DNA from 3 places in the Pseudomonas sp. AG1028 genome. Region 2 is predicted to be linked to each of the others. Evidence: riboswitches for the same ligand, from Rfam matches in the RefSeq annotation. Region 2 holds a riboswitch; each other region holds the start of a gene.
The links. Region 2 has a riboswitch for cobalamin ahead of cobG (precorrin-3B synthase). Riboswitches for the same ligand answer to the same signal wherever they lie in the genome.
Positions count from the first base shown of each region.

Region 1: linked by a shared signal. The riboswitch ahead of FB481_RS08275 (ABC transporter substrate-binding protein) and the one ahead of cobG (precorrin-3B synthase) in region 2 are both predicted to bind cobalamin.
Region 3: linked by a shared signal. The riboswitch ahead of cobW (cobalamin biosynthesis protein CobW) and the one ahead of cobG (precorrin-3B synthase) in region 2 are both predicted to bind cobalamin.

Region 1 is NZ_VIVP01000004.1:221,379-229,323, reverse strand. It holds gene FB481_RS08280 (membrane-bound PQQ-dependent dehydrogenase, glucose/quinate/shikimate family) at 1-2,048, shown strand, start outside; cobalamin riboswitch at 2,317-2,513, shown strand; gene FB481_RS08275 (ABC transporter substrate-binding protein) at 2,682-3,689, shown strand; gene FB481_RS08270 (iron ABC transporter permease) at 3,686-4,720, shown strand; gene FB481_RS08265 (ABC transporter ATP-binding protein) at 4,717-5,484, shown strand; gene FB481_RS08260 (pseudoazurin) at 5,499-5,936, shown strand; gene FB481_RS08255 (MFS transporter) at 5,961-7,169, shown strand; gene FB481_RS08250 (OprD family porin) at 7,172-7,945, shown strand, end outside.
Region 2 is NZ_VIVP01000005.1:114,119-122,063, reverse strand. It holds gene FB481_RS09535 (Ldh family oxidoreductase) at 1-944, shown strand, start outside; gene FB481_RS09530 (hypothetical protein) at 937-1,446, opposite strand; gene cobJ (precorrin-3B C(17)-methyltransferase) at 1,559-3,217, opposite strand; gene FB481_RS09520 (precorrin-2 C(20)-methyltransferase) at 3,255-4,007, opposite strand; gene FB481_RS09515 (precorrin-8X methylmutase) at 4,031-4,663, opposite strand; gene cobG (precorrin-3B synthase) at 4,660-6,015, opposite strand; cobalamin riboswitch at 6,111-6,314, opposite strand; gene cbiE (precorrin-6y C5,15-methyltransferase (decarboxylating) subunit CbiE) at 6,656-7,861, shown strand; gene FB481_RS09500 (cobalt-precorrin-6A reductase) at 7,858-7,945, shown strand, end outside.
Region 3 is NZ_VIVP01000005.1:217,475-225,419, forward strand. It holds gene FB481_RS09900 (efflux RND transporter permease subunit) at 1-1, shown strand, start outside; gene FB481_RS09905 (TolC family protein) at 1-1,344, shown strand, start outside; gene FB481_RS09910 (hypothetical protein) at 2,294-2,608, shown strand; gene cobM (precorrin-4 C(11)-methyltransferase) at 2,571-3,344, opposite strand; gene FB481_RS09920 (cobalamin biosynthesis protein) at 3,472-3,879, opposite strand; gene FB481_RS09925 (CbtA family protein) at 3,876-4,586, opposite strand; gene FB481_RS09930 (CbtB domain-containing protein) at 4,597-4,782, opposite strand; cobalamin riboswitch at 4,877-5,079, opposite strand; cobalamin riboswitch at 5,151-5,333, shown strand; gene cobW (cobalamin biosynthesis protein CobW) at 5,430-6,479, shown strand; gene cobN (cobaltochelatase subunit CobN) at 6,492-7,945, shown strand, end outside.

The DNA.
Region 1 (7,945 bases), on a different contig from region 2:
CGGCCGGTGTGTTGTTACTGGGTTTCGGCGCCGCGGTATGGGGCATGTTCCAGCCCCATCCGGTGGTGGCCGCCAGTGGCAATGCGCCGGTGGCGACGCCGGCGAGCGAGGCGCAGCAAAACTGGGAGCACTACGGCAACACGCCAGGCGGCTCGCGTTTCGTCGCGCTGGACCAGATCACCCCCGATAACGTCAAGAATCTGCAGGTCGCCTGGACCTATCGCACCGGTGACGTCCCGGAAAGCCCGACCGGCAATGGCGCCGAAGACCAGCAAACGCCGCTACAGGTCGGTGACCGCGTATTCCTGTGCACCCCGCACAACAACGTCATCGCCCTGGAAGCGGCTACCGGCAAGGAAATCTGGAACCGGCAGATCAATGCCCAGCAGAAGAAGTGGATGCGCTGCCGCGGCCTCGCGTACTTCGATGCCACGCGGCCGATCGCCCAGCCCACGCAGCCGAATTCGACGCCCATCAAGGTGGCCAGCGTAGCGGCCGGCGCCGCTTGCCAGCAGCGCATTCTGATGAACAGCATCGAGTCCGAGCTGATCGCCCTGGACGCCAACACCGGCGAGTTCTGCTCCGACTTCGGCGTACAGGGTCGTGTCGACCTCAAGGCGGGATTGGGCAAGGGTGCCGATGCGGGCCAGTATTCACTGACCTCGGCGCCGACCCTGGCCGGCACGACCGTGGTGGTTGGCGGCCGTGTAGCCGACAACGTCAGCACGGATATGCCGGGCGGCGTGATGCGCGGCTTCGACGTGATCACCGGTGAGATGCGCTGGGCATTCGACCCGGGCAAGCCGGAAGATCGCGAAGCGCCAGCGGTGGGCGACACCTATACCCGTTCCACGCCGAATGTCTGGGCGCCGATGTCCTACGATCCGGACTCCAACACGGTGTTCATGCCGGTCGGCAGCGCCGCCATCGACCTGTGGAGCCTCAAGCACACCGCGCTGGACCGCAAGTACGGTGCCTCTATGCTGGCGCTGGACGCCACCACCGGTGATGAGAAGTGGGTCTATCAGGTCGTGCACAACGACCTCTGGGACTTCGACGTGCCGATGCAGCCGAGCTTCATCGACTTCACCCAGCCCGACGGCAGCAAGGTTCCGGCGCTGGTGTTCGGCACCAAGGCCGGCCAGCTGTTCGTGCTCGACCGCCTGACCGGCAAGCCGCTGACCGAAGTGCAGGAGCGTGCGGTGCAACCGGGGCAGATCGAGGGTGAGCGTTATTCGCCGACCCAGCCGGTTTCCGTCGGTATGCCGCAGATCGGTGCGGACACTCTGACCGAGTCCGACATGTGGGGCGCCACGCCGTTCGACCAGCTGATGTGCCGCATCAAGTTCAAGTCGATGCGCTATGACGGCCTGTTCACGCCGCCGGGTACCGACCCGTCGCTGAATCTGCCAGGCTCGCTGGGCGGCATGAACTGGGGCGGCCTGTCGGTCGATCCGACGCGCAACTACCTGTTCGTCAACGACATGCGTGTCGGTCTCGAAGTGCAGCTGATTCCTCAGCCAGCCAAAGGCAGCGTGCCGAAGAATGACGGCGGCGAAGCGGCCAACATCGCCAACGCCGCGGTACCGCTGGAAGGCACGCCGTACGCGATCAATGCCAAGCTGCGTTTCACCTCGCCGTTGGATATCCCGTGCCAGAAGCCGCCGTTCGGCACCCTGACCGCCGTTGACCTGAACACCCGGCAGATCGCCTGGCAAGTACCGGTCGGCACCGTGCAGGATACCGGCCCGCTGGGTATCAAGATGCACCTGCCGATTCCAGTCGGTATGCCGACCATCGGCGGCACGCTGTCCACCCAGAGCGGCCTGCTGTTCATCGCCGCCACTCAGGACTACTACCTGCGCGCCTACGACAGCGCCACCGGCCAGGAAGTCTGGAAAGGTCGTCTGCCGGTCGGCAGCCAGGGCACGCCGATCAGCTACAAGGATCCGGCCACCGGTAAGCAGTACATCGTGATCTCTGCGGGCGGCGGCCGTAACTCGCCGGACCGCGGCGACTACGTGATCGCCTACGCACTGCCGGACTGAGTCCGTAAGCCCCTGCAGCGAAGTCGCTACAGGGGCCTTTTTCTATGGGGCGGCGATCGTCGTGCCGGTCTATTGCATTCATCGGCGCCTTTTTGCTCTGAACCTGCCTGTATTGATTCCCCGTCTAGCTGTTGGTTATCAGCCATGACCGAATCAGCTTGCTAAAATGTTATGTTGTAACAATAATGGCCGCGCTTTCGCGCAGGTCGTTGCGTTGCCCTGGCTGAACGAGCCGGCGCCGCAAAACACTGCAGGCGGACTACTTATTGGTTAAGATGCCGCCGCCGGTTTCCGCGAGGAATTAATAGGGAATCCGTCGCCACCTCGGGTGGCCAAACGGAACTGCCCCCGCAACTGTAGGTACAGAGCAGCGCTGCAATCGTGTCACTGGAGTCATTTCCGGGAAGGCCGCATCGCTGTGCAGACGTACCAGTCAGGAGACCTGCCGGCATGGGGCTGACCTCGCTTTCGGGCGGGCAGGCGCCAGTCATCGAACCACCGGCGGGGTGTCCGGGAGGGGCATCCGTGATCACTTCCCGCAAGGGACAGGTGCGGCCATGGCCGCGCAGCGTGATGTGTTCTCCAGCCTACGCACTGCCGTCATGCGTATTTGTCGATTAGGAGATCACCCGCATGTTCGTGTCACGCCTTGCCGTCATTGGCGCCGCCCTGGCGCTGTCTTCCATGGCCCATGCCGCCGGCCCGACCCAGTACCCGCTCACCCTGGAAAACTGCGGCCAGCAACTGACGTTCGCGAAAAGCCCCGGCAACGCCGTGACCATCGGCCAGGCGGGCACCGAAATCCTTTACGCCCTGGGCCTGGGAGAACGCCTGGCCGGCACCTCGCTATGGTTCAGCCACGTGCTGCCCGAATTCGAAGCGCAGAATGCCAAGGTGCCGCGCCTGGCCGACAACGATCCGAGCTTCGAGTCGGTGATCAACAAGCGCCCAGGCCTGGTTGCGGTGCAGTTCGAGTGGATGGTGGGCGAGCAGGGCGTGGTGGGTACGCGCAAGCAGTTTCACGACCTGAACATTCCCACCTACATCATGCCGACCGACTGCGAAGGCAAGGACAACCTGGTTGGCGCCGACGGTACCCGCCTGCAGCCGTTCCAGATCGACAGCCTGTACAAGAGCATCAATCAGCTGGCGCAGATCTTCGACGTGCAGGACAAGGGCGACGCCCTGGTCGCCGACCTGCGCAAGCGCCTGGCCGCGGCAGTGGCTGGTGCCGAGCAGCGCCAGGCCAGGGATATTTCCGCGCTGTTCTGGTTCTCCAGCCCGGACATGGATCTGGATCCGTACGTGGCCGGTCAGAAAGGCGTAGCCGACTACATGATGAAGTCCCTGGGTCTGCGCAACGTGGTCGAGTCCAACGAGGAATGGCCGAGCGTCGGCTGGGAAACCCTGGCCAAGGCCAACCCCACGGTGCTGGTGCTGGCGCGCATGGACCGTCGCCGTTTTCCCGCCGACGACGTGGAGAAGAAGCTCGAGTTCCTGCGCAACGACCCGGTCGCCAAGCACATGGATGCGGTCAAGAACGGGCGCGTCGTGATCATCGATGCCGATGGCATGCAGGCTTCGCTGCGTATGATCACCGGCATCGAGACCCTCGCCAAGGCCGTTGACGAATTCCAATGATAGCGCGCAGTTCTCGCCTGTTCCTGCTGACCATCGCCTGCCTGCTGCTCCTGGGTGTGGCGGTGATCGCCGGCGTCGCCTTGGGCGAAACCCGCATTGCGCCCTCGGTGGTGTTTCAGGTGCTGTCCAACAAACTGTTCGCGGCGGGCTTCGTGCTCGACCCGATCGATGAAGGCATCGTCTGGAATTACCGCCTGACCCGCGCCCTGGTCGCCGCCAGCTGCGGCGCCGGGCTGGCGGTGTCCGGGGTGGTGCTGCAGGCGCTGCTGCGCAATCCGCTGGCCGATCCTTACCTGCTGGGCATTTCCGCCGGTGCCTCGACCGGCGCGGTGTCCGTCGCCTTGCTCGGCTTGGGCGCCGGCATGCTGTCGCTGTCCATGGGCGCCTTTCTCGGCGCGGTCGCCGCCTTCGCCCTGGTCGCGCTGCTGGCCCGTGCAGCCGGTGGCGGGGCGATCAGCGGCAGTGCGCAGATCATTCTGGCCGGTATCGCCGGTTCCCAGCTGTTCAACGCGCTGACCTCGTTTCTGATCACCAAGTCGGCCAGCGCCGAGCAGGCGCGCGGCATCATGTTCTGGCTGCTCGGCAACCTGAGCGGGGTCGACTGGCAGGATGTGCTGTTGGCCGTGCCGATGGCTCTGGCCGGGGTGCTGCTGGTCGCCTGGCACACGCGGGCGCTGGATGCCTTCACCTTTGGCGCCGAGTCGGCGGCATCGCTCGGCGTGCCGGTGCGCCGCGTGCAGGCCACGCTTATCGCCAGCACTGCATTGGTCACGGCAGTGATGGTGTCGATCGTCGGCTCCATCGGCTTCGTCGGTCTGGTGATTCCCCATGCCGCGCGGCTGCTGGTCGGCGCGCGGCATGGCCGGCTGGTGCCGGTCTCGGCGCTGATCGGTGCGGTGTTCCTGATTGCCGCCGACGTGCTGTCGCGCATCGCAATCAAGGGCCAGGTGCTGCCCATCGGCGTGGTCACCGCGCTGGTCGGCGCGCCGGCGTTCGCGGTGATTCTGGTGCGCGGGAGGCGGGTACGATGAGCACCGTGTTGCAGTGCAGCGACCTTGGCTGGTCGGTGAAGGGCAGGGCAATCGTGGCTGGCGTCGACCTGGAAATACGTCAGGGTGAAACCCTGGGGCTGATCGGCCCCAACGGCTCGGGCAAGTCGACCCTGCTCAAGCTGCTTTCCGGCATTCGTACGCCAGGCAGTGGCCAGGTGCACCTCAATGGCAAGCCGCTGGCAAGCCTGAGTCGCCGCGACGTGGCCCGGCAACTGGCCTTCGTCGAACAGCAGGCCGATACCAGCGACGCGGTGACGGTGCGCGATGCCGTCGAGCTGGGACGCACGCCCTGGTTATCGGCGCTGCAGCCGTGGTCCGCCAGTGACGAGCGCATCGTCATGCAGGCTCTGGCCGACGTGGACATGGCCCACATGCACGAGCATGCCTGGAGCACCCTGTCCGGCGGCGAGCGCCAGCGTGTGCATATCGCCCGAGCGCTGGCCCAGCAGCCGCAGATCCTGCTGCTCGACGAGCCGACCAACCATCTGGACATTCAGCACCAACTGTCGATTCTCAACCTGGTGCGGGCGCTGCCGGTCACCACGCTGATCGCCCTGCATGACCTCAACCAGGCTCTGGAATGCGACCGCCTAGGCGTCATGGAACGTGGCCGACTGGTGGCACTGGGCGAACCAGACGAGGTGCTGACCACCGAACGCCTGCGTGACACTTTTGGCGTGCGTGCCCGCTACCTGACCGACCCGGACGACGGCGCTCGCATCCTGCGCTTCTATCCGGCCTGACACGGACGACTGCCATGCCCATTCGCTACGCCGCCGCTTTGCTGGCCACCCTGCTCTGCACTACGGCTCTGGCCGAGGTGCACGAAGTGAAGATGCTCAACCGTGGCGCCGGCGGTGCCATGGTCTACGAGCCGGATTATCTGGCCATCGCGCCGGGCGACACAGTGAAGTTCATTGCCACTCAGCCAAGCCACAATGCCGCCAGCGTGCTTGGTTTTCTGCCCGATGGCGCCGAGCCGTTCAAGGGCAGGATCAACGAAGAAATCGAGGTGAAGTTCGACGTGCCGGGCTTCTATGGCATCCAGTGCATTCCGCACCTGGCGATGGGCATGGTGATGCTGATTCAGGTCGGCGAGTTGCCGGTTGGCGATGTGCAGATTCCTACATCCTTGCCTGCGCGTGCCAGGCAGCATTTCGAGCAGATTGTCGAGCGGGCGAGTTCGGCGTACTAATTATTTCGAGAGTGTCGTGTCCTGATGCGCCGTGTTCTGACCACCCTGAGCTCACTATCTCCTGCTGCTCGCGTACTGATCCTCAACGGGCTGACGTTCAATTTTGGCTTCTACATGCTGATGCCCTATCTGGCCGGGCACCTGAGCGAGAACCTCGGGCTGGCCGGCTGGGCCGTGGGCCTGGTGCTGGGCATTCGGGTGTTCAGCCAGCAGGGGTTGTTTCTGCTCGGTGGCCTGCTGGGTGACCGGATTGGCTACCGGCGCGCCATTCTGATCGGCTGCGGTGTGCGTTGCGTTGGTTTCGCGGTATTCGGCTTCTCCGAAAGCCTCACGGTGTTGCTGCTGGCCGCCTGCCTGAGCGGTTTCGCCGGGGCGTTGTTCACGCCCTGTGCGCAGGCTTACCTGGCGGACGAGTGCCAGGATGCCCAGCTGCGCAAGCAGGCGTTCGCCCTGCACAACATGGCCAGTACCGCCGGCATGCTGCTGGGGCCGCTGGCAGGCCTGTTGTTCATCAGCGTCGATTTTTCGGTGACCGGCAGCATAGCGGCAGCGCTTTTTGCGGTGATGACCCTGGTGCAATGGCGCTTCCTACCGCTCAAGGATCTGGTATCGGGCGAAGAGCCGGTGACCATGCTGCGCCAGTGTCTGGACATGCTCCAGCAGTGGCCCTTTCTGCGCTTCGCCTTGCTGGCGGCCGCCTATCCCTTGCTGTTTCACCCGTTGTACCTGGCTGTGCCGGCCTACAGCCACGCCTATGGCGGCGGCCAGGAGTGGATCACCCAGGTGTTCGTGATCACCGCACTGGTCGGCGTGTTGCTGCAAATGCCAGTCAGCACCCTGCGCCAGCGTTGGCTGAGCGAAGGGCAGGGGATGGGCGCTGGTCTGGCGCTGATGGCAGCCAGCTACGGCCTGTTGGCCGAGCCGCTGGTCAGCCTGCTAGGCGCGCAGTTAGCGGTGCAGGTGATGGCCGTGGTGTTCAGCCTTGGCAGCCTGCTGGTGTTGCCGCTGCTGTCGGCCCATGTGCCCCATTACGCCAAGCGTGGCCAACTGGCTGCCTATTACGGCTTCTTCGCTGGGGTAGGCGGTCTGGTCGCGCTGGTCAGCAACGTACTGATCGGCCGCTTTCTGCCGGCCGACCAGGCGCCGCCGCAACTCTTGTGGTGGATGTTGCTGGGTATCGGCCTGGCCGCCGCATTCAGTCTCTTTTTGCATATGCGTTCAATCAAGGAGTAATCGTGAACAGATCATCTCTGGGGCTTCTGGCATTGACGGCATGCTGCGTGTCTCCACCAGCGTTCGCCGCCGACGAGCAAGTCAAGAGCAACGGTTTCATCGGCGACGCCACCTGGAGCATGGTCAACCGTACCGTGTACGAGAATCGCGATTATCGAAATGGTGGGCGCAGCAACGGTGCACGTAACGCTTACAAGCCGCGCGATGCGCGTAACGGTTACGCCGAGGAGTGGGGCTATGGAATGCAGGGCGAGGTGAAGTCCGGGTTTACCCAGGGCGTCGTCGGTTTCGGACTCGATGGTCACCTATATGTTGCGCAGAAGCTCGATGGTGGCGGTGGGCGTGCCGGAAAGATGCGCCATATGCCGGTGGACAATGAGGGTTACGACCAGAATGAGGTTGCTCGCGGCGGTGCTGCAGTCAAGGCGCGGTTGTCATCGACCTGGTTGCGCTACGGCGAGCAGCGGGTCAAGACGCCGATCTTTTCTTCGTCCGACAGCCGCCTGTTGCCGGAAACCCATACCGGCTGGTTCCTCGATAGCCGCGAGATCGATGATCTGGTGCTGACCGGTGGGCACTTCACCGGCTCGGCGGATCGCAATTCGCGCAGCAATAACAATCCTTTGATCATCAACTACGCAAATCCCAGCAAGCCATTGGGTAATTCGTTCAGTTTCGTGGGCGGCACCTACACAGGCGTGCCGGCGTTATCACTGAGCCTCTATGGCGGCGAATTGGAAGACAGTTGGCGTACGGGCTATCTGGGCGTCAACTAC
Region 2 (7,945 bases):
GTTTCAGCGAGGCCCAGGCCCAGGCGGTGACCGCCACCGTGGTGGCCGGTGAGCGCGATGGCTGTGCGTCCCATGGCTTGTACCGGGTGCTGGGCTGCGTCAGTTCGCTGAAGGCCGGCAAGGTTGTCGCCGATGCCGAGCCGGAGGTGATCGACCAGGCGCCGTCGATCGTGCGCGTCGATGCCCGCGGTGGCTTCTCGCAACTGGCCTTCCAGGCCGGGCTGCCAGTGCTGGCCGACAAGGCCAGGACCAATGGCATCGCCGCCTTGGCGATCAACCGCTGCGTGCATTTCTCCGCGCTGTGGGTGGAGATCGAACAGCTCACCGAGCTCGGTCTCGTCGCCCTGGCCTGCAACCCCAGTCACGCCTGGGTCGCGCCGGCGGGCGGCAGCAAGCCGATCTTCGGCACCAACCCCATCGCGTTCGGCTGGCCGCGTGCCGGCAAGCACCCGTTCATCTTCGACTTCGCCACCAGCGCCATCGCCCGTGGTGACATCGAGCTGCACCGCCGCGCCGGCAAGCCGATTCCCGAAGGCTGGGGCATCGATGCCAGCGGCCAGCCCAGCACCAGTGCCGAAGCGGTGATGAACGGCGCCATGCTGACCTTCGGCGGCCACAAGGGCTCGGCGCTGGCGGCTATGGTGGAGCTGATCGCCGGGCCGCTGATCGGCGACCTGACCAGTGCCGAGTCGCTGGCCTACGACGCTGGCAGCAAGTCGTCGCCTTACCATGGCGAGCTGATCATCGCCCTCGATCCGCAGCGCTTTCTCGGCGCTGCGGCCGACGCGCACCTGGCCCGGGCCGAGGCACTGTTCGATGGTATCGAAGGGCAGGGCGCGCGACTGCCATCGCAGCGCCGCTACGATGCTCGCGCCGGCAGCCTCGTCGATGGCGTGCAGATTCCCCAGGCGCTCTACGACGATCTCAACGCACTGCTCAATTGATGCTGTAGCCGCGCCCGCTCAGGCAGGCGCCCAGGGCGCGCCGGTAAGTGTCGCTGGCGTTGACCGGCGGCGCGCTGTACGCAGTGGCCGGGTCGAAGCCGCTCTGGCTGACCGCCCAGCTGTGGCACTCGTAGCGGTCGCGCGCCTGCAGGTCGGCGTTCTGGCCACGGGCCGGGTAGGCGATCACGTCGTAGTTGGCGGTAGGCGCCGCGCGGATCACCGGCGGCGCCTCGACCACGATGTACTGGCGGCGGTCGGCGTTCCACATGTAGTAGGTGCCGGCCGCGACGAAGTACAGCGCACTGCCTATCCACAGCTCGCGAGCATGGTCCGGCAGGCCGTGACCATGCCGGGGGCCGGGGCCGCCCCAACCTGGTCCCGGGCCGCCGCGCCAGCCAGGGCCGCCACCCGGTCCGCCTGGACCTCCGGGGCCGGCCAATGCATTGACGGAAAGCGAGAGCAGCAGGGCAGCAACCGCGAGGCGAGGGAGTCGGGCGTTCATCATGGGCTCCGGAGAAGACGATGACCCCGCAGGGAGCGGGGCAGCGTCGATTATCCAGAGGTCTGTGCAAGGCGCTGTCAGGGCGATGTAAAGGTGATGTAAAGGCCTGAGGCTACGGCTGTGGGTAACTGCGTGGCGTGTACACCCACTCGCCGCCGTCGCCACGGGGCAAGCGCCGGGTCTGGCTGGAGCCGATGATCACTAGGGTACGCATGTCGACCATCTCCGGCGTCAGCTCGCCAAGGCTGATCACCCGCAGTGCTTCGGCAGGGCGGCCGATATCGCGGCCGAGGACCACCACGGTGTCTGGCGTGCGATGGGTACGGACGATTTCCAGGGCCCGGCCCAGCTGCCAGGGGCGCGCTTTGGAGATCGGGTTGTAGAAGGCCATGGCCAAGTCGGCGGCGCCGGCGTGGTCGAGACGGCTCTCGATCACCGTCCAGGGTTTGAGGTTATCCGACAGGGAGATCAGGCAGAAATCGTGGCCCAGCGGCGCCCCGGCCTTGGCTGCGGTGGCCAGGGCCGCGGAGACGCCGGGCAGCACTTGCAGCTCGACGGTCTGCCAACTGGCCGGCGCCTCGGCCTCTTCGAGGGCTTCCAGGACCGCCGCGGCCATGGCGAACACGCCGGGGTCGCCCGAGGAAATCACCACCACACGGCGGCCGCTGGCAGCCAGCTCGAAGGCGTGGCGGGCGCGTTGCAGCTCTTCGCGATTGTCACTGCAATGGCGCACCTGATCGTCGCGTAGCGGCTCGGCCATGCGCACGTAGGTCTCGTAACCGAGCAGGTCCTGAGCTTCATCCAAGGCGCGGCGTACGGCGGGTGTCATGTGCTCCGCCGCGCCCGGGCCGAGGCCGATCACGCTCAGGCGGCCACGCGGCCGGCCGATGGTTTGCGCGGCGTCGGGCGATTCGGCCTTCAGCAGCTGCAGGCCGTCTTGCTGCGCGATAGCCGCGGGCAGTGCGCTATGCGTCGTGACAAAGCGCAGCGGCATGCCCAGTTCACTGGCGGCCTGAGCTAGCGCCTTATCGGCCATCAGGGCTGCTGGTGCGAGCAGGGCGGCCAGGGCTTTCTGCGCAAGGCCTGATTGTTCGAACGCCTGGCCGATTCGCGCGGCAAGGTTGTCCGCACTGTCGACCAGAGCGAGCAGCGTGCGTGGATGAATCAGCAGCTCATCCGCCTGAGCCGTGCGCTGCTCTGTGGTGATATGCAGGGTACGCCCTGCATCCTCGGCCATCGGCAGTTTGCTCTGATCCAGCCAGGGTGCATCACCGTCGATGCGCAGCTTTTCCCCGCCGAGCAGGTCGGAAACGAAGCGCTTGCCCTGTTCCATATCCGCCAGGACGTAGCCGCTCGGCGGGTCGAGCAGGCAGGTGCCGAAGCGCAGTTCGCCGCTGGTGGTGATCGCCGCGCTGACCTGCAGGCTTGCCGCGATCTCCCGGGCCATGCGGTTGACGCCACCCAGGCCGCCCAGCAGCGGCACCACGGCGCTGCCGTCTTCGGCCACCGCCAGCACCGGCGGCTCGGCGCCCTTGCTGGCGAGCAGCGGCGCCAGGCTGCGAATGATGATACCGGCGGCGCACAGGGCGATGATCGGCGTGCCGCTGCGATACAGGCTGCGCAGGGTATCGCCGAAGTCGTCATAGGCCGCATCGGCTTCGACTCGCCCATTCAGGCCGTGGATAACCGCCTGTGGATAAAGCGCCTGTATGCGCCGCGCGGTGGCCAGCGCGGAGGGGCCGAGAATGACGATGGCAGGGGAAAGGGTCATGGGGATTCCAGATTCAATTTGCAGGAGAGGGCGCGGCTCAACCGCGCCACTTCTCGCCCGGCACCACGATCATCGAAAAATACGGCGAGGCCATCGGCTCGACTTCATCGAGCGGCACGATGCGCTGGTTGGCCATGGTCGCGCGCTCCACGTAATGGGCGCGGTCTTGCAGGCCGAGATCCTGCAGCACACGGCGCACCTTCTCGAAGTTACGCCCCAGCTTCATCACCACGGCGGCTTCGGCGCTACGCAGGCGCTCGCGCAGCTCGTCCTCGGGCAGCACACCGGAGAGCACCGACAGGCTCTGGTTGCGGTACACCAGCGGCACACCGAGCACCGCGGCGCTGCCGAGCATCGAGCACACACCGGGGATCACCTCGGCCTCGTAGCGCTCGGCCAGGCGGTCGTGCAGGTACATGTAGGAACCGTAGAAAAACGGGTCCCCCTCGCAGATCACCGCCACGTCGCGGCCGGCGTCCAGATGCTCGGCGATCTGCAGCGCGCAGGTGTCGTAGAAGTCGCTGATCACACCTTCGTAGGTCAGTGGCGGCTCGAGCTTTTCGGTGGTCACCGGGTAGACCAGCGGCAGGCGTTGCTGGCTGTCTTCCAGGTGTGCCTCGATGATGCCGAAGGCATTGCCGCCCTGGCCGACGTTAGCCTTGGCCTTGGCCACGAAATAGCCGACCACCGGCGCCGACTTGAGCAGCCGCAGGGCCTTGAGGGTGATCAGTTCCGGGTCGCCGGGGCCTACGCCCAGGCCAAGCAGGCGGCCTTTGCCGAGGCGTTCCATACCCGGGCTATCCATACCGTTCATCACTCGACCTCCGTGGCCAGGGCGTTGATCGCCGCGGCGGCCATGGCGCTGCCGCCGCGGCGGCCCTGGACTATCACGTAGGGCACGCCGTGCTCGGCGTAGGTGGCGGCGAGCAGGTCCTTGGATTCGGCGGCGCCGACGAAGCCGACCGGGAAGCCGAGGATCAGCGCCGGCTTGGGCGCGCCGGCGGCGAGCATGTCGAGCAGGTAGAACAGCGCGGTCGGCGCATTGCCGATCACCACCACGGAGCCTTCCAGGTGCTCGCGCCAGTGCTCGAGGGCCACCGCCGAGCGGGTATTGCCGAGCTGTTTGGCCAGCTCCGGTACGCCGGTATCGTTGAGGGTGCAGATCACCGGGTTGGCGGCCTGCAGCCGTGCACGGGTGACGCCCTCGGCGACCATGCGCGCATCGCAGAGAATCGCCGCGCCTCCGGCCAGTGCCTCACGCCCGGCTTTGCCGGCACCCGGCGAGAAGCGCAGATCCTGCACCACGTCGACCATGCCGCAGGCGTGGATGACCCGCACCGCTAGCTTCTCCAGATCCGCCGGAATGGCGCTCAGGTCGGCCTCGGCACGGATGATGGCGAAGGAGTTGCGATAGATCTTCTGACCATCGCGGATGTAATCGGTCATCGGGTGAAACTCCGGGTAGCGGTGAGCGAGGCGAGCAAGGCGGCGGCTTCGTCAGGTGTCAGGTGATGGCCCAGCAACTGGCCGAAGCCGCTGCCGAGGGGCTGGCGGGCGAACAGGTCGTAGCGACCTTCGGCCACGGCCAGCAACGTAAAGGGCGCGCGATGGGCGGCAGCGCAGGAGCGGCTGCAGCCCGAGAGGTGAATGCCTGGCTGCTCGCTGCCTGCGGGCAGCCGTTCGGCCAGACGCAGGGCATCGGCCTTGGTGTCGGCCAACCCCTTGGCGCAGCCGCTGGCGCCGGTGCAGGCGATGATGCGAGTCAGCGGCGCGCTGGCATCGGTCAGCAGGCCCAGCGCATGCACGCTGTGGATAACTGCATCGGCAGCGGCTTCGGGAATATTGGGCAACAGCACGCTCTGCCAGGGCGTCAGGCGCAGGCTGCCGTCGCCGTAGCGGCGGGCGAGTGCTGTCAGGCTGAGCAGCTGTTCGGCCGCCAGTCGGCCAAGGGCAGGGCTGGCGCCGATATGTACGAGACCCGGCTGGTGCTGTTCATGGATGCCGAGATGGGCATTGGCGTGCGCCGGTATCCGGCGCCAATCGTTCATCGGCAGCAGCGCATTGCCCAACCGAGCCTGAAGACGCTGTAGCAGCTCGGCAGGCGCATGGGTTTCCAGCAGATGGCGCATGCGCGTCTGCTCGGGGGCGGCCAGCTCGAGAAACAGGTCGAGCAGGATGATGATCAGCGTATGAGCTTCGGCTTGCGGCACGATAGCCAATGCGGGCGCATCATCTGCCGAAACGGGCGGGCAGCCAGCCAGGCCGAAGGCATAGCCGATCCCGTCATCGAGGGGCAGGGCGCTGAGCCAGATATCGTGGGGGTGTTCGAGCATCGCCAGGCGTTCGCCGCCGTCCAGCAGCAGGGCGAACTTCGGGGACAGGGCATGGAGGCGCGGCGTGTTCTCCAGCGTCGCCAGCAGCTCCGTGGCCAGTGGTGAGATATCCACAAGAGCCTGCGGATCGAGTCCAGCGGCTGGGCTGACCATCAGATTGCGCACGTCATCGGCGCCGGGCTTGCTGGGGCCCAGGCCGGCGTCCAGCAGCTCGCCGATCAGCGCGTCCTCACGTCCTGCGTGGATGCCACGAATCTGCAGATTGCCGCGGTTGGTTGCCTCGATCACCCCGCCGGCATGCTGCTGCGAGGCATGGGCAATGCGTTCGGCCTGCTCGGCTGCGAGGCGGCCGCAGGGCAGCTTGATGCGACAGATGCCACCATCCTTCGCCTGCACGATACGCAGCAACCCCGGGCAGGCCGAGGGGCGAACAGGTGGGGATGATGTGCGAGCAGGCTGTTTCAACGGATCACCAATGTCGGGTCACATGGGCATCCGTTCGAGGATAGGCCAGAGAAGGTTTCGTTTCTCTCACCGGGACACCCCGCCCGGTGTGGGCTCATGCGACTGAATCGGTCGGCAGGTCTCCTGGCTCGCAGGTCATGGCGCCTGGCCGGCCTTCCCGGTTTCCCAGTGGCGATTGGCAAGGCGCTCGCTGCAACAGTTGCGGGGGCAGCCACGCTGCAGAACGATCTGCTCGTGTTCCCTCTTAGGCCGCATTGGCTCACATGTAGCCGCTGGGCACCGACAGAGGCGCTATTATGCCCGCTTTGCTCGCCGGGATGAAAAGCCGCGTCGTCGGATCGCGAAGTGGCGTGGCTGAGATGTGATGACGCTGCAACAGTTGCGGGGGCAGCCACGCTGCAGAACGATCTGCTCGTGTTCCCTCTTAGGCCGCATTGGCTCACATGTAGCCGCTGGGCACCGACAGAGGCGCTATTATGCCCGCTTTGCTCGCCGGGATGAAAAGCCGCGTCGTCGGATCGCGAAGTGGCGTGGCTGAGATGTGATGATGGCAGTCGCTGTAGAGAAGGCCATTGCTACAGATCGTGCGAATGGCCACTTCACCAATCCACTGCTGGCTGCCAATGATGAGGACTGAGAAATGACACCCTGGCTGACCGTCGTGGGCATTGGTGAAGATGGCTACGCCGGCCTCGGCAAGACGGCGCGGCATGCATTGCTGGCGGCCGAGCTGGTGGTCGGCAGCGAGCGCCAGCTGGCGCTTCTGCCCCATTGCATCCGCGCTGTACGGTTGCCCTGGCCGAAGCCGTTTTCCCTGACGCCAGTGCTCGAGCGCCGCGGCACGCCGGTCTGCGTGCTGGCCAGCGGTGACCCGATGTTCTTCGGCGTCGGCGCCAGCCTGGCCCGCGAGCTGGCGCCGGACGAGCTGCGTATCCTGCCAGCGCCATCGTCGGTGTCCCTGGCCGCGGCCCGTCTGGGCTGGCCGCTGCAGAGCACCGCCGTCGTATCGCTGGTCGCCCGCCCGTTGGCGGCGTTGCAGGCGCAGATCCACCCCGGCGTGCGTCTGCTGGTGCTGAGCAACGATGGCGACAGCCCGGCCGCTATCGCCGAGTTGCTGCGTGAGCGGGGTTTCGGCGCTAGCCGGCTAAGCGTCTTCGAGCATCTGGGTGGCGAACACGAGCGGCGTATCGATGGGTTGGCCGATGGCTGGTCCCTCGAGCGCGCCGCGGATCTCAACCTGGTGGCCATCGAGTGCCTGGCCGGTGAGGGCGCCCGCTGCCTGCCGCTGACCCCCGGCCTGCCTGATGACGCCTATCGTCATGACGGCCAGCTGACCAAGCGTGATGTGCGGGCTATTACCCTGTCGCGGCTGGCGCCGTCACCGGGTGAGCTGCTCTGGGATGTCGGCGCCGGCTGCGGCTCCATTGGCATCGAATGGCTGCGCGCCCACCCCAGCTGCCGCGCCATCGCCATCGAGGCGGACGAAGGGCGTCAGGCACATATCGTCCACAACCGTGACGCCCTTGGCGTGCCCAGCCTGCAACTGGTGGCCGGGCGGGCGCCCGAGGCGCTGGAAGGGTTGGCCGCGCCGGATGCGGTCTTCATCGGTGGCGGCGTGACCGTGCCCGGTGTGCTGCAGCACTGCTGGCAAGCACTCAAGCCCGGCGGCCGGCTGGTGGCCAATGCCGTGACCTTGCAGAGCGAGGCAGCACTGATCGCCTTTCGCGGCGAACACGGCGGCGAGCTGACCCGCATCGAGGTGGCCCAGGCCAAGCCATTGGGCGGCTTCGACACCTGGCGCGGCGCGCTGCCGATCACCCTGCTCGACGTCAGCAAGCCGCGATGAGCCGCATCCTCTTGCTTGGCGGGATCGGTGAAGCGCTGAGTCTCGCCCGCCGCCTTGGCCACGAACATATCTACAGCCTCGCCG
Region 3 (7,945 bases), 100 kb from region 2:
AGGGCCGTGTTACTGGCGCTGGCTTGTCTGCCGCTGCTGGCCTGCAGCAGCCGCGAGCCTCTGCCGCCAGCGCCCTTGCCAGCCCAGGCGGTGGCCGCGCTGCCGCAGGCCTGGTGGCAAAGCCTGCAGGATCCGGTGCTGGATCAACTGGTAGCGCTGGCGCTGCGTGACAACCTCGACCTGGCGACAGCGACCCAGCGTATTCGCGAGCAGCGCGCGCTACGCCGGCAGGCTGCGGGCAACCGGTATCCGACCCTGAACATGACCGGCAGCCACGAAAAGGGTCGTAGCGCCCGCGATGGCCGCGACGAAGACTACTTCTACGGGCTGGACCTGAGCTGGGAGGCCGATCTGTTCGGGCGCCTGGGTGCGCTGCAACGCGCCGCCGAAGCCAACCTGCAGGCGGCGGATGCCGACTACCAGGCGCTACGCGTCAGCCTGATCGCCGAGGTGGCCAGCACCTACCTGAACTATCGCCTGGCCCAGCATGAGGTCGATATTGCAGGCCGTGCTGCCGACAGTCAGGCGCAGATCGCCCGAATCACCCGGGTACGTTTCGACCAGGGCACCGCCAGTGGTTTCGACGTCGAGCGCCTCGATACCCAGGTGGCGATCACCCGCGCGGTCATCCCGCAGGCACGTCAACGCGGTGAGGCGGCGCGTTACGCGCTGGCCTATCTGCTCAATGCGCAGCAATCGCGAATTGACGGGTTGCTGGCTGAGCCGGCGCAACCGCTGGCACCCCGTGACGAGCGCCTGCTACCGCTGTTGCAGCTGCCCGCCAGCAGCCTGCGTGCCCGAGCTGACGTACGCGCCGCCGAGCTGCGTCTGCTGGCGGCCGACGATAGCCTGGATGCGGCCAAGGCACTGCGTTATCCACAGCTGACCCTCGGTGCCCTGGTGGGCTTCGAGCAGGGCGCGAGCGTTCCGGCCTGGACGCTGAGCGCACAGGCCCTGCAGCCACTGTTCGATTTTGGCCGCATCCGCGCGGGCATCGAAGCCGGCGATGCACGCCGTGAGCAAGCCTGGCTTGGCTATCAGGCCAGCCTGGTACAGGCGCTCAGGGAAACCCGCAGCGCCATCAGCGCCTACGTCGAAGGGCTTGATCGGCAGCGGTTGCTGGACACGGCAAGCCATTCGGCAGCCAGTGCCACCGCGCTGGCGCAACGGCAGTACGACGCCGGTACCTTATCGATGATCGAGGTGCTGGATGCCCAGCGCACCCAGTTCGATACGCACCTCGAACAGCAAAGGGCCGCCAGTGACGTTGCGCTGCGCTGGGTTGAGATCTATCGCACCCTGGGCTTGGCACCCGTGGAGAAACAGCGGGATTCGGGTGGATAAGGCGCTGGGCTGCAGCGTTTAGTGAGCCGCTCGCAGGCCCGGGATGCAGCCGATTGCATCGCATTGCTCGAACGGCTTATCGTTTGGAGACGTTCCGCATCGCTGTCGACCTATGACTTGGCAAATCACCCGGCAATCTGTTCGCTATCATCGTGGTGATAGTCTTGCTCCCGGCTATTGACGAATATCCGGATTTATCACGTTTGGCGGGGGCTTTGGGGGGGAAATGAAGGGTGTAACGACTGTAGTTGTGCTGCTGGCGCTGTTGGGGGGGTGTGTAAGCACCCCCGACCAGCCGAGTTTGGCTCCTGTAGCGGCGCAGGCACCGGCAACGGCACCTAGCGTAGTAGCGCGTCCGCAGGGCGTGCCGGCTCCACAGCTGTCCAATTTCCGGCCAACGCCGGTTGTGCCGCTGGCCCTTGCCCGTTCTGCAAGCACGGCGCCGCCAACATCGTTGCCGCCCGCTCGCGCGGCTGCTGGCGTAGATCCGGCAGTGCCTGCGGTGCGCACGGCGGCCGCTCCTACGGGGCGCCAGACTGCCGATGTCGCTCAGGCCGCGGTACCCGCGGTGGCCGCCGCACCTGCTGTGGTCGCGCCGCCTGTCAAACCGGCCGCGCCCCCACCTGCGAACGCTTTGGCTACGCTGCCGCCGCCTGCCAAAACTACTGTGGTGGCTGAGCCCCCGCGTCCTGCCAATCCAATGATCGAGATGCGCCCTGGGCGTTTGATCGTTCCGGATGATGGCGGTTTTATACGGGTAGAGCCGATCAGCGAGGCGTCAGACGCTGCATCGATGTCAATCAGTGCCAATTGAGCCTGCAAGCCCAGGCAAGCGATGCGGGCCTGGGGCTGCCGGCATTTGCGCATCTTCAGCTCAGGGGCAGGCGTGCGAGCGACAGGTGCGCTGGCAACTGCACCGCTGTGGGAGTGCCGGTGGTTGCGGGCTGAAATGAACGAGTGGCTGGACATCCTGTATCGCTATTGTGGCGAGGTGCTGAGCGGCGACTCGGCGTCTATCGCGCAATTGCGCGCCGCTGGCTTCGACTGCAGCGCAGGACAATGGAGCTTTTTCCTGCCGGCGCTGCATGTCTGGCTGGCTAACCTGACGCCTACCCAGGCCCCACTTGATTACCCGGCCTTTCTCAAGCAGTTGTACGCCAGCGACTTCAACGAGCGCCTCGCCCGCCAAGGCGCCCAGATCGTCATCGCCGACAACCGTGGCCAGGTCAGCGAGAGTCTGTATCGTCTGCAGCGCCTGTCCTGAACAGGTGGCGGTGGCCTTCGTTGTAGAGCGCCGAATCGGCGAAGTCTTCCGCCCCCAATACCTGGCCGACGAGAATCAGCGCGGTACGCCGGAAACCCTTGGCGCTGACCTTGGCCTCGATATCCGCCAGGGTACCGACCGCCCAGTCCTGGTCCGGCCAACTGGCGCGATGCACCACCGCGATCGGGCAACTGGCGCCGTAATGCGGCAGCAGCTCGGCGACGATCTCTGGCAGGTGCTGCACGCCCAGGTGGATGGCCATGGTCGCGCCGTGGCGGGCGAGATCATGCAGCTGCTCACCCGTCGGCATCGGCGACTTGCTGGCGTAGCGGGTGAGGATCACCGTTTGCGACACCGCCGGCAGCGTCAGTTCGCTCTCCAGCAGCGCGGCGCAGGCGGCTGTGGCGGTCACGCCGGGAATGATCTCGAAGGGGATGCCCAGCGCACGCAGGTGACGAATCTGCTCGCCGATGGCGCCATACAGCGACGGGTCGCCGGAGTGCACCCGCGCTACGTCTTCTCCGCGCTCATGAGCGGCGCGCAGCAGGGCGACGATCTCATCCAGATGCAGCTCGGCGGTGTTCACCACCTGACGGGCGCGGTGGCCGGCTAGCACCGCTTCGGGCACCAGCGAGCCGGCGTAGAGGATTACCGGGCAGCTGTGGATCAGGCGCTGGCCCTTGACGGTGATCAGCTCGGGGTCGCCGGGGCCGGCGCCGATAAAGTAGACGGTCATTGGATTCCTGGGTGTAGGGTGGAAGATGCTTTTCTCTTCCACCGTGGTGTTCGGCTTATGCGGTCGCCAGGTGGGGGATCGCCTTCCCTTGGATCGAGAAAGCGTGGGCTACGCGCCCCGATCCACCCTACGGATCGCTGCGAGCAACGGCCATTGTCGCGTTGGGGCTCTTGCGCTTGGTTATCCACAGGCGAGCCGGTCGATTGCTCGAGCGTTCGGCCAGCGCCAGGGCGCTGGCTTCGGCAACGCCCGGGCTGCCGGTGACACGCTGGGCGATGGCCGAGGTCTGGCTCAAGCGCCCATGGTAACCCGCCAGCACTTCGGCGGGCAGGAAGTGGATCGGCAGGTTCAGGTGCGCTGCCAGTTGCTGCAAGCCTGGCTCATCGACCTTGTGCTCGCTGCTGGCCAGGGCTGTCAGCTCGGCAGTGCTCGAGCCATGTTCAGCCAGGGTGTCGTCGAGCAAGCTCAGCAGCTCTTCGAGCGAGCACTCGCGCCGGCAACCCAGGCCGGCGACGAGAACAGGCCGCTCACTCACTGTTGCTGGCGCCCACGGCCGTGGAACCAGGCGGCAGCCAGGCCCAGCGCCGCCCAGAACGCAGCGTTGGTCAGCAGTGAGGCGAGGATGAACTCATGTTCCAGCGCCTCGGGCGCCAGGCTTTCATGCACCTCGGGCTGCGGCGCGCCGAGCAGGTGGGGCAAGGCGAGAATCGCCACACCGAGAATGCGCAGCATCCAATTGCCGCCGAATGCCAGCAGCGCCAGGCCCGCCGCGGTCGACGCGGCCGCGCCGGTCCACCAGTACTGGCGCAGCACTAGTTCCGCTGCGGCAGTGCCCGGCAGCTCCGGCGGCAAGCCGCTGGCGGGCGCCAGGACGAAGGTGGCGAATCCGGCCAGGCCCCAGAGCAGGCCCTGCCAGGTTTTTTCCGGGGCGCGCAGGGTGAACAGGCCAGCGAGCATCAACGCGAAGCCGACGGCGACCACCAGATTGCTCAGGCCTGTGGATAACAACCGCTGCCAGCCGTCTTCGGGCGCCCAGGCTTCGCCGTCGTGGCTGTGGCCGCTCGCGCCATGGTCGTGGGCAGCGGTGGCGTCATGGCTGTGTTCGATGGCGGCAGGCTCCGCGACTTCGAAGCCTTCCGCCTGCAGGATCAGTGGGGTGACCCACAGGCTCTGCAGCACCGTCAGCACGATGGCGGCGAGCAGGCCGGCGAAGCCGGCGGTCTGGGCGATACGCTTGATCATCAGCAAGCCCTCAGTGGCACGGAAACGCGGCGCTGTGCCGGGTGTCGTGGGCGGCGTTGTGCAGGGCTTCGACGTGGGAGAAGCCGGCGAAGAAAATCAGCACTGCGCCCAGCACGCAGCTGCCAAAAGCAAGCAGGATGCGCTGTGACAGGGGCAATGTGGAAACGCTGGAGGTGGAAATGACGCTGCTGGACATGATCGTAGACCTCAGGGGTAGACGGCACAGCAGGACACGGCGAGACAGCCCGCACAGGCAGGCAGCGATCGGCGCGTGCCCGCCCACCGCGGGTTGCCAAACAGACGATCCAGGCCGGTCTCCGGGCTTGCGATGATCACCTTGCGGCGATGGGGATCGGCCTTCCCATGCATACGCACAGTGGCCAAAACGATCCTGGCATTCGCTTACCGTTGCGGGGGCAGCGCCGGACTCGAACCGGCTTCCCGTTTCACCTCACGCACGGCGGCGTGAGACACCTGAAACAACCAGCCAAGAACACCACGAAGCAATCAGGGCGTCAATATGCTGCAGGTCGCGCCGCGATTGACCGTGTCGCGGGGGCTGCGTAGCCTTGCATTCTTCGAGGTGCTGCTTGTCATCAAGCAGCTAAGAGGGAACACGGATCGCCGTGGCTGCCCCCGCAACTGTAAGCAGCGAGTGCGTCGCCAATCGCCACTGGGCAACCGGGAAGGCCGGCCGCGCGCCATGACCTGCCAGCCAGGAGACCTGCCTCGATAACGCTTTCGACAACCGGGCGGGGTGATCCGGTGATGCTCGGCATGGGTTCGCCCGTGCCTGCCATCCTATCGCCCGCTCGCCGTTTCTGCAGACTGCCAGGGGCTTCCATGAAAACGCTCGCCAAACTTCCCGTCACCATCGTCACCGGCTTTCTCGGTGCCGGTAAGACCACCTTGCTGCGCCACATGCTGGAAAACGCCGAGGGCCGGCGCATCGCGGTGATCGTCAACGAATTCGGCGAGCTGGGTATCGATGGCGAAATCCTCAAGCAGTGCTCCATCGGCTGCACCGAGGAAGAAGCCAATGGCCGGGTGTTCGAGCTGGCCAACGGCTGCCTGTGCTGCACCGTGCAGGAAGAGTTCTTCCCGGTGATGCGCGAGTTGGTGGAGCGTCGCGGCGACCTCGACCATATCCTCATCGAAACCAGCGGCCTGGCCCTGCCCAAGCCACTGGTGCAGGCCTTCAACTGGCCGGAAATCCGCAACGCCTGCACCGTCGATGCGGTGATCACCGTGGTAGACAGCCCGGCGGTGGCTGCCGGCACCTTCGCCGCCTTCCCCGATCAGGTCGATGCCCAGCGCAAGCTCGACCCCAACCTCGACCACGAGTCGCCGCTGCATGAGCTGTTCGCCGACCAACTGGCCAGCGCCGACCTGGTGATTCTCAACAAGGCCGACCTGCTCGATGCCGGCGCGCTGGCTGCCGTGCGCGCCGAAGTGGCCGAGGAACTGCCGTCGGCGGTCAAGGTGGTCGAGGCTCATGGCGGCTCGCTGCCGCTCAATGTGCTGCTGGGCCTGAACAGCGAGACCGAGTTGCACATCGAGGGCCGCCGCACCCACCACGACGATGAAGACGACGATCACGATCATGATGAATTCGACTCGTTCCACGTGGAACTACCGGAAGCGGAAGAGGCGCGCCTGCTCGCTGCGCTGAAGGATGTGGTCGGCAAACACGGCATTCTGCGCGTGAAAGGCTTCGTCGCGGTGCCGAACAAACCCATGCGCCTGCTGCTGCAAGGCGTTGGCCAGCGCTTCGACAAGCACTTCGACCGCGCCTGGAAAACAGACGAAGCCCGAGTGACCCGCCTCATCGTGATCGGCCAGGAGTTGGATCACACCGCCATCGCCGCCGAGCTGAAAGCGGCGCTGGCGTAACCGGCGCCCATCATGCACCTGCTGCGTACTCAGCCCGGCCAATCGCTGCCGGCCGACAGCATCGCCGACCTCGGCCAGACACCCGCCGAACTGGTGGTGCTGTGCACCGGCGATTCGCACCTGTCGCTGTTGGCCGAAGTCGCCCGCCATCTGCCCGAGGATTACCCCAGCCTGCGCCTGGCCAGCCCGGCGCAGCTGAGCAACAACGCCTCGGTGGATTTCTACGTCGAGCAGGTGCTCAGGCACGCCAAGGTGATCATGATTTCCGTGCACGGCGGCGTCAGCTACTGGCGCTACGGCATCGAGCGGCTGTTGGAGTTGGCGGGGCAGGGCAAGACGCTGATTCTTGTTCCGGGTTGTGACAACCCCGACCCCGAGCTCACGGCGCTGGGCAACGTGACCACCGAAGATGCCGAGCGGCTCTGGCAGTACCTGCGCCAGGGCGGTGTGGATAACGCCCGGCAGTTCTTCAACTGCATTGCCGACCGTTACCTGGGCCGTGACTATGGCTGGCAGACGCCGCAACCGCTGCCGCGGGTCGGCCTCTATCACCCGCGTATCGGCAATGCCTCGCTGCAGGACTGGCGCGGCGACTGGAAAGCGGATGCACCGGTTGCCGCCTTGCTGTTCTATCGCACCCATGTGCAGGCGGCCAACACGGCCTTCGTCGACACCTTCTGCCAGCGGCTGCAGGCCCAGGGCCTCAACCCTTTACCCATCGCCGTGGCCAGCCTCAAGGAGGCGGCCTGCCTGGCGCAGGTGGAGGATTGGCTCGATGAAGCGGGCGCCAGTGTGATTCTCAACACCACCGGTTTCGCCCAGTCCAACCCGGAGTCGCCCCAGGCGCGTCCGTTCCGCCGCGACGTGCCGGTGCTGCAGGCGCTTTGCGCCCTGGACAGCGAAGAACAGTGGCAAGGCAACGCCCAGGGCCTCGGCCCTCGCGACTTGGCCATGCATATCGCGCTGCCGGAGCTGGATGGCCGGCTGATCACCCGGCCCATCAGCTTCAAGGGCCTGGCCTTTCGCAGCGAGCGCAGCCAGAGCGACGTGGTCTGTTACCGCGCGCACCTGCCCGGGATGGATTTCGTCGCTGAACTGGCGCGTCGTCAGGCCGACCTGCAGCGCCTGCCGGCTGTGGATAAGCGCGTTGCTCTGGTACTCGCCAACTACCCGACCCGCGATGGCCGCATCGGCAACGGGGTCGGCCTGGATACGCCAGCCGCGGCGCTGAATATCCTGTGCGCCCTGCAAGCCCAGGGCTATCCGGTCGAGGGCCTGCCGGACAGCGGCACCGCGCTGATCCACCAACTGCTCGGCGGCGTGACCAACGACCTCGACAATCTCGACCTGCGGCCCTGCGCCCAGAGCCTGGCACTGGACGACTACCAGCGCTGCTTCGCGGCACTGCCCGAGGTCAATCGCCAGGCGGTGCTGGAGCGCTGGGGCTCGCCGGAAAGCGACCCGAT